2 regions of the Pseudomonas sp. Marseille-Q5115 genome follow, and region 2 is predicted to be linked to the other one. Evidence: predicted binding sites of a transcription regulator. Region 2 holds the regulator's gene; the other holds the start of a gene.
What was found. Region 2 encodes FliA, which starts transcription of late flagellar genes. Its sites were predicted from a motif close to CTAAAGTTTNNNNNNNNNNNGCCGNTAA; they were not measured.
Positions count from the first base shown of each region.

Region 1: motA (flagellar motor stator protein MotA) is a predicted target of FliA. The motif match lies at 1,628-1,655, and genes of this name have one in related genera.

Region 1 is NZ_CAKAKI010000001.1:4,960,107-4,964,524, forward strand. It holds gene LG385_RS22780 (HDOD domain-containing protein) at 1-1,444, opposite strand, end outside; gene motA (flagellar motor stator protein MotA) at 1,718-2,569, shown strand; gene motB (flagellar motor protein MotB) at 2,573-3,637, shown strand; gene rsgA (small ribosomal subunit biogenesis GTPase RsgA) at 3,693-4,418, opposite strand, start outside.
Region 2 is NZ_CAKAKI010000001.1:992,785-997,202, reverse strand. It holds gene LG385_RS04755 (chemotaxis protein CheA) at 1-480, opposite strand, end outside; gene LG385_RS04750 (protein phosphatase CheZ) at 566-1,354, opposite strand; gene LG385_RS04745 (chemotaxis response regulator CheY) at 1,375-1,749, opposite strand; gene fliA (RNA polymerase sigma factor FliA) at 1,940-2,683, opposite strand; gene fleN (flagellar synthesis regulator FleN) at 2,680-3,513, opposite strand; gene flhF (flagellar biosynthesis protein FlhF) at 3,691-4,418, opposite strand, start outside.

The DNA of each region.
Region 1 (4,418 bases), 4.0 Mb from region 2:
TGGTATCGGCCATGCGCAAGCCGCCCTGGTCGGCAAGCACCAGCATCAGCACGCGGTCTTGGCTGCTGATGGAGCGCAGCAGCAAATGCTCCCCACGAAACATCACCCGCAGGCTGGCCGGGATCAGCCGAGACAGCGAGGCATTGTTTTCCGGCGTGAGGCGTAGCTGCCCCGGCCGCTCTACCAATCGCTGCAACAGCGGCGCATGTGCAAGCACCATGCTCAGATCGGCTGCCGCCTTGGGCAGGCCGAACACCTGATGAACCCGCAGGTTGGCTTGTGCCTTGTCCACCATCAGCAGGGCAATGCGGCGCATGCCACAGGCTTCCAGCGCCTGCATGGCAACGCCGGTCAGGTGCATGGCGTTGTTGAAGGGGCTTGGTTCCTCGAGCAGGGTCTGGCAATGCTGCCGCCAGAGTGCCAGCGCTTCCTGGGATGGGCCGGGGACCGGCAGCAGGCCCGCGTGCACACGGCGTTCGTCGGGTGGCCATACCAAGGTGACCGCGGGGTGCCAAACGCCTTCGGCTGCATGGGTACGGGCGCTTTGTACGGCGAGCAGATGGGACTGCTGTTGGGTCTGCTCCAGAGGGGCCTGGGTGTACAGTGCAAGCAGTTGTTGCCAGCGTGCCACATGCGGGGTGCCCCACCCCTGTTCGCACGCCAGGGCCAGGCCATTGGCCAGCAGCACCGTATTGGCGGGCTGGTTCAGCCAGCGGTACAGCTCGGGGTTTGCATCCAGCTGATGTTGCTGGCGCAGCGGGTCCTCTTCGCGCGCGATCAGCATGGCCTTGGCCAATGAGCGGCGTTCCTGGGTAAGGGTGCGATAACCCTGGCGCACCCAGGCAGGCAGGCCCCAGTAGTCGGCGAGCGCCTTGCACAGGTCGAGCACACGTACACCAAACAGCTCGTGCTCCACCCGGGCGGCGTCTTCGCCCTTGTGGAGCACGCGCAGGTCCCACTCTTCGAACAGCTTCGGCTCGGTCACTGCCAGGGGCCACAGCGGTGCAAGAAACAGCAGGCTGCCCCAATGGATCTCCTGCCACAGCCTGGCCAGCCGAGCGGCGAAGAAGCCGCTGGCTTGCTGGGTGGCGTGCTGGCTCACCAGCTGCAACTGGCGAAGCGGCAATGGAATATCTGCGGGATCCAGCGCGGGCACGCGAGTGAGTAATTCTTCAGTGCGTTTAAGGCCGAGGCGGTTAAGCGCGATTTCGAGGCTTTCCGCAGGCTCCACCAGGCTGCCGCTGGCCTGCAGGTTGGCCTCGCGGATTACGTTCAAGGCGAGCGCCGGGCTGTTCTGCATGCATTCGGCAATGTCGCGCAGGGAGCTGCGGCTATCGCTGAGAACGGTACACACCCGCTGGTGGCTGTCCCGGGGTACTGGAATGCGGACATTGCCGAGCGTTTTCACCCATGCGTCGATGTTCTGCTGCCGGACTGCTGACATAGAAGGAATTGCTCGCTCGAACTGGTTTTTGAGATTTATACGCAAAGTGCCTGCATTCGGCCATGCTGCGTCAATACTGCCTCAACAACGATGATTCACAGTTACTCAGCCGCGCGGGCGTTTCGTTTTTTCCGCGCCTGCCCTTCGCTTGATGACTTTTCGTACAAACCTCACGAATCGTCACTATAGTCTGGCGCAGGTCTGCCGATAGGTAGAAGCAGAGATTGAGACGGCCCCGTGCCAAGTTTTCCACGTTTCGAAGTGTCCTGACCTATGGCTAAAATTATCGGCATGATCGTCGTGTTCGCGAGCGTACTCGGCGGATACGTCCTTTCCCACGGGCAAATCGCGGCCCTGATCCAGCCTTTCGAGGTGTTGATCATCGGTGGCGCCTGCCTTGGCGCTTTTTTGCAGGCCAACCCTGGCTCGATGACCATGATCGTCCTCAAGAAATCCTTGAAGATGTTCAAGTCTCGTTTCACCCACGCCTTCTACCTTGAAGTGCTGGGCCTGGTCTACGAGATCCTCAACAAAAGCCGCCGCGAAGGCATGATGGCGATTGAAAGCGACATCGAAGATGCCGCAGCCAGCCCTATCTTCGCCAAGTACCCGGCGGTACTCAACGATGCCCGCATGACCGCGTTCATCTGCGATTACCTGCGCATCATGTCCTCGGGCAACATGGCTCCCCACGAGCTTGAAGGCTTGTTCGACATGGAGCTGCTGAGCATGAAAGAAGAGCTCGAGCACCCCTCACACGCGGTGCAGGGCATTGCCGACGGTTTGCCAGGCTTCGGTATCGTGGCAGCAGTGTTGGGGATCGTGGTGACCATGGCCTCGCTCGGCGACGGTGACAAGGCCGCCATCGGTGGCCACGTGGGCGCGGCGCTGGTCGGTACCTTCCTTGGTATTCTCGCGGCGTATGGCTTCTTCGGCCCGTTGTCCTCCACCTTGGCTCACGATGCCAAGGAAGAGATGAACGTGTTCGAGGCTATCAAGGCTTCGCTGGTGGCTTCGGCTTCCGGCATGCCGCCCACCCTGGCGGTGGAATTCGGGCGCAAAGTGCTTTACCCGGCACACCGTCCGAGCTTCGCAGAGCTGGAACAAGCAGTACGCGGTCGCTAAGCCATGGAAAATAATCAGCCGATCATCGTCAAGCGGGTAAAACGCTTTGGCGGCGGGCACCACGGGGGTGCCTGGAAAATTGCCTTCGCCGACTTCGCAACCGCGATGATGGCCTTCTTCCTGGTGCTGTGGCTGTTGTCTGAAGCCACGCCCGAGCAGAAGCTCGCTATCGCTGGTTACTTCAAGGACCCGATCGGCTTTACCGAAAGCGGCTCGCCATATGTGATCGACCTTGGTGGGTCGCCACAACTGGCGCCGGACCACACGCTCAACCCGGAAACCAAGGACACGCCGCCACGGCCCGAGGCGCAGACTGACGTGAACCCAGAGCAGGCGGAGAATATCGCCGAGAAGATCGAGAAAGACCGCCTCGAGCTGTTGTTGCAAGAGCTGCAGAACAAGGTGGACGAAAACCCGCAGCTGAAGAAATTCAAGGATCAGATCCTGTTCGAGATCACTCAGGACGGCCTGCGCATCCAGATCATGGACGCGGACAACCGACCGATGTTCGACCTCGGCAGTGCGCGGCTCAAGCCCTACTTCGAAGATATCCTGCTGGCGATGGCAGACACCATCAAGGAAGTGCCGAACAAGGTCAGTATCAGTGGCCATACCGATGCCAAGCCCTACGCGGCCAGCGCGGACTTCGGCAACTGGGAGCTGTCGGCCAACCGCGCCAACGCCGCACGCCGCGCCTTGGTAACCGGTGGCTATCCGGAGCCGCAGATTGCACGAGTAGTGGGGTATGGGTCATCTGCGCTGTTTGATCGCAAGGATCCACTGAACCCGGTAAACCGTCGTATCGACATCATTGTGCTTAACAAAAAGGCACAGCGGGACATCGAAGGCGAACAGCCAGAAGGTGACCAGGCGACTCCGCCGGCCGCACCGAGCGCGCCGGCAGCAGCACCAGGTACACCTGGGGCAGCGGCACCCGTCGCTCCGCCAGCGGCAGCTGCAGTAGCTGGGCAGAACCCTACGGTTCAGCCCCGCGAACTGCGAGAGAAGCTCAACATCTTTGACAGCGGCGCGCTGAAGATGGAAGCACCGGCGGGCAAGCAGCTGTAGGTCTGTTTCGCGAGCGTAGCCCGCGAAACAGCGTCACAACGATGGGAGCGGTCGCTCAGTACCGCTCTTCAGGCAAGCTGGCGATAATAGCCCGGTAGCTGTGCATCCGCTGTGGGTGGATGCGCCCATCTTCCAACGCCAGCAACAGGGCGCAGCCGGGTTCCCGGTCGTGCTTGCAGTCGCGGAAGCGGCAGCGGCCGAGCAAGCCGGCGAACTCGATAAAGCCCGCTTCCACGTCGTCCCGGCTCACGTGCACCAGGCCGAACTCCCGGATGCCCGGCGAATCGATCAGGTCGCCCCCCAACGGGAAATGGAACAGCTTGGCCGTGGTGGTGGTGTGGGTGCCTTGCCCGGACCAGTCCGACAGCGCACCTACCCGCGCCTGAGCGTCGGGCAGCAGCGTGTTCACCAGCGAAGACTTGCCCACGCCCGATTGCCCCACGAACACACTGGTGTGCCCCTTGAGCCGCTCCTTGAGCTGCTGCATGCCATCGCCTTCATGGGCGGACACCTCCAGCAGCGGGTAGCCCAGTTGCCGGTAAGCTTCGAGCAGGTCGTTGAGCTTGCCTTCGTTGTCGGCGTTGATCAGGTCGGCCTTGTTCAACAGCAACAACGGATGAATGCCCGCGTGCTCGGCCGCTACCAGATAACGGTCGATCAGGTTTGCCTGAGGTTCGGGCGCCGGTGCGAACACGATCACGATCAGGTCGACGTTGGCGGCCACGGGCTTGAGCTGACCGCGATGGTCGGGGCGGCATAGCTCGGTGCTGCGCGGCAATTG
Region 2 (4,418 bases):
CAGGCTCTGCACGAGCGCCTCGAACTCGTTTTCATGCCTGGGCGCAGAGGCGGCCACTGGCGCCGGTGCTTCTACTGCTGGTGCGGCGCCAGCGGGTTCCGCCAGGCGGGCCAGGGCAGCAAGCAGCTCCGGGGTAGCCGGGGTAAGGGGGGCACGTTCGCGGACTTGCCCGAACATGCTGTTGACGGTGTCGAGCGCTTCAAGCACTACGTCCATCAGCTCGGAGTCTACGCGGCGTTCGCCCTTGCGCAGAATGTCGAACACGTTCTCGGCGATATGGCAGCATTCGACCAGCTCATTGAGCTGGAGAAAGCCGGCGCCGCCTTTAACGGTATGAAAACCACGAAAAATCGCATTAAGCAGATCCGCGTCGTCGGGGCGGCTTTCCAGCTCCACCAACTGTTCGGACAACTGCTCGAGGATCTCGCCGGCCTCTACCAGGAAGTCCTGGAGGATTTCTTCATCGGCGCCGAAGCTCATTTGGGTGCTCCCTGGAATTTTGTAAGTGGCATCCGGCCCGGATAGCGCGATTCAGCGCCGGTTCGATGACGCTTCCAGACCAGGCTCAGAAGCCCAGGCTGGAAAGCAGATCATCCACATCGTCCTGGCCGGATACGACGTCTTCACGCTTATCGGCATGAATCTGCGGACCTTCACCCCGGGAGAGGTCTTTTTCAGTAATTTTTTCGTCCAGCAGGCTTTCAGGGTCATGCTGGATACCCGCGAAGCGGTCTACCTGGCTGGCCATGAGCACCAGCTTGAGCAGGTTGGACTCCACGTCAGTCACCAGCGCGGTGACGCGCTTGATCACCTGGCCGGTGAGGTCCTGATAGTCCTGTGCAAGCAGGATGTCGTTGAGATGGGCCGAGATAGCCGTGGCATCGCTTTCACTGCGTTGCAGAAAGCCATCCACGCGCTTTACCAGCTCGCGGAACTCGCCCGCATCCACCTCGCGGCGCATGAACCGCTGCCAGTCGGCGCGCACAGCGCGAGCCTCTTCAGCCAGGCCATGAACCACCGGCGTGCTTTGCTCCACCAGGTCCATGGTACGGTTGGCGGCGTTCTCGGTCAGGCGAACCACGTAGTCCAGCCGCTCGGTGGCATCGGTGATCTGCGAAACCTCCTCGGCCTTGGGCGAGCGAGGATCGATCTGGAAGTTGACGATAGCGCTGTGCAATTCGCGGGTAAGCTTGCCCACTTCCTGGTACAGCCCACGGTCCCGCGTTTGGTTCAATTGGTGAATCAACTGCACGGCGTCGCCGAAGCGGCCCTTTTCGAGGCTCTCCACCAACTGACGCGCATGGATTTTCAGGGTGGACTCGAAGTCCCCCAACGGCAGATTACTGGACTCCATAGCGCCCCCTGTGCGGCCTCTCAGCTGTTGACGCGCTCGAAGATTTTCTCGATCTTCTCTTTCAGCACCTGCGCGGTGAAGGGCTTGACCACATAGCCGTTGACGCCAGCCTGGGCCGCTTCGATGATTTGTTCACGCTTGGCTTCAGCGGTCACCATCAGCACTGGCAGGTGCTTGAGACGCTCATCTGCGCGCACGGTGCGCAGCAACTCGATACCGGTCATGCCCGGCATGTTCCAGTCGGTTACCAGGAAGTCGAAGGCGCCGCTTTGCAGCATGGGCAAAGCCGTATTGCCGTCGTCCGCTTCCGAGGTGTTGGTGAACCCCAGGTCGCGCAACAGGTTTTTAATGATCCGCCTCATCGTCGAAAAATCGTCAACGATCAGGATTTTCATGTTCTTGTCCAAGTAGACCTCCAAGCAGTCTCAAACGCGCCCACTCCGGGACGCGCAGTCAATCGAATCCGTTTACACCTGTACCTGCATGACTGCCTGAGCAGGCGTGGCGGGCGGTGATATCACATTGCCGCCGCACCGTTCCAGCACTCTCTGAAAAATTTGCGGGCCAGCCCCCGGGCCAGCGATGTCAGCGGGCGCGCCAGTCACCCAGGCGGCTGCGCAAACGCGCCGCGCACTGGCTATGCAACTGGCTCACACGAGACTCGCTCACCCCCAGTACTTCACCGATTTCCTTGAGGTTCAGTTCCTCGTCGTAATACAGCGACAGCACCAGGCGCTCCCGCTCGGGCAAGTTGGCAATGGCGTCAGCCAGTGCGCCCTGGAAGCGCTCGTCCTCCAGCCCGCGCGCGGGTTCGCCGCTGTGGCTGGCGCCGCCCTCGTGCAGGCCTTCATGCTCGCCGTCCTGCAACAGGTCGTCGAAACTGTACAGCCGGCTGCCCAAGGTATCGTTCAGCATCGAGTAATATTCCTCGATGCTGACCTTGAGTTCGGCAGCAACCTCGTGATCTTTAGCCTCACGACCGGTACGCGCTTCAATTTTGCGAATCGCGTCGCTCACGGTGCGGCTGTTGCGGTGGACGGAGCGCGGTGCCCAGTCGCCTTTGCGCACTTCGTCGAGCATCGCGCCGCGGATGCGGATACCGGCATAGGTCTCGAAACTCGCGCCCTTGCTGGAGTCGTACTTGTTGGCCACCTCGAGCAGGCCGATCATGCCGGCCTGGATGAGGTCTTCGACCTGTACGCTCGCGGGCAATCGCGCCAGCAGGTGATAGGCAATGCGCTTGACCAGAGGCGCATAGCGCTCGATCAGCTCATGCTGCTGCGACTGCCGAGAGGCGTTGTTGTACATCCGGTATCCACTGGCGCTCATGAGACAGGCCCCGCACTGGTTTGCTGTACCAAACGTTCGACGAAGAATTCCAGGTGCCCCCGCGGGTTGGCGGGCAGCGGCCAGGTATCGACTTTCTGAGCGATGGCCTTGAAGGCCAGCGCGCATTTCGAGCGCGGGAACGCTTCATATACGGCCCGCTGTTTCTGTACGGCCTTGCGCACGGTTTCGTCGTACGGCACCGCGCCTACGTATTGGAGCGCTACATCAAGGAAACGATCGGTTACCTTGGTGAGCTTGGCGAACAGGTTGCGCCCTTCCTGCGGGCTCTGGGCCATGTTGGCCAGCACGCGGAAGCGGTTCATGCCGTAGTCGCGGTTCAGCAGTTTGATCAAGGCGTAGGCATCGGTGATGGAAGTGGGCTCATCGCACACCACCAGCAGCACTTCCTGGGCGGCGCGCACGAAGCTCACTACCGAGTCGCCGATACCGGCCGCGGTGTCGATCACCAGTACGTCCAGGTTATCGCCGATCTCGCTGAAGGCCTGGATGAGGCCGGCGTGTTGCGCCGGGGTCAGATGGACCATGCTCTGGGTACCCGAGGCCGCCGGTACGATGCGTACCCCGCCCGGCCCCTGCAAGAGCACATCGCGCAGGTCGCAACGGCCCTCGATCACATCGGCGAGCGTGCGCTTGGGCGTGAGCCCCAGCAACACGTCGACGTTGGCCAGGCCAAGGTCGGCGTCCAGCAGCATCACCCGCCGGCCGAGTTCGGCCAGTGCCAGCGATAGGTTCACTGACACGTTTGTCTTCCCGACGCCGCCCTTGCCGCCGGTCACCGCGATCACCTGTACGGGATGCATGCTGCCCATTCGTTCTTTACCCTGTCACTGAGACGCTGGCTGCACCACGGCCCGCTTCGCCATCGAACAAGCCATTCGGCGAGCTGGCACAGCGTGTGGTGAAGGTAGGTTCCAAGCCAAACAGCGGCCTTTCGGACCCGCTGTCGCGCAACCAATTGCGCATGCATTCATTCATGTTCATTCCCCTCAGCCCGCACGTTTGCTGGGGCTGTGGTAGAGGTCAGCGAACATATCGGCCATGGCCTCTTCGCTGGGCTCTTCCTGCATTTGTACGCTCACCGCGCGGCTGACCAACTGATGCTTGCGGGGCAAATGAAGGTCATCCGGAATACGCGGGCCATCGGTAAGGTAGGCCACCGGCAGCTCGTGGCTGATCGCCAGGCTCAATACCTCGCCGAGGCTCGCCGTTTCGTCGAGCTTGGTGAGGATACAGCCTGCGAGGCCGCAACGCTTGTAACTATGGTAGGCCGCGGTCAAAACCTGCTTCTGGCTGGTGGTTGCCAGCACAAGGTAGTTGCGCGCGCGGATGCCCCGCCCGGCCAGGCTTTCGAGCTGTAGCTTGAGTGCCGGGTCGCTGGCTTGCAGGCCAGCGGTATCGATCAATACCACGCGTTTGCGCAGCAGCGGTTCCAGCGCCTGTGCCAGGGACTGGCCCGGATCGACGTGGGTAACCGGCACGTTGAGAATACGGCCGAGGGTTTTAAGTTGCTCCTGGGCGCCAATGCGGAAACTGTCCATGCTTACCAATGCTATATTTTGCGCGCCGTATTTAAGCACATATCGCGCGGCAAGCTTGGCCAGCGTAGTGGTTTTCCCCATGCCGGCCGGCCCGACCATGGCAATCACTCCGCCCTCTTCAAGCGGTTCGGCCTCGGGTGTGGAGATCATCCGGGCCAGGTGGGCCAGCAGCATGC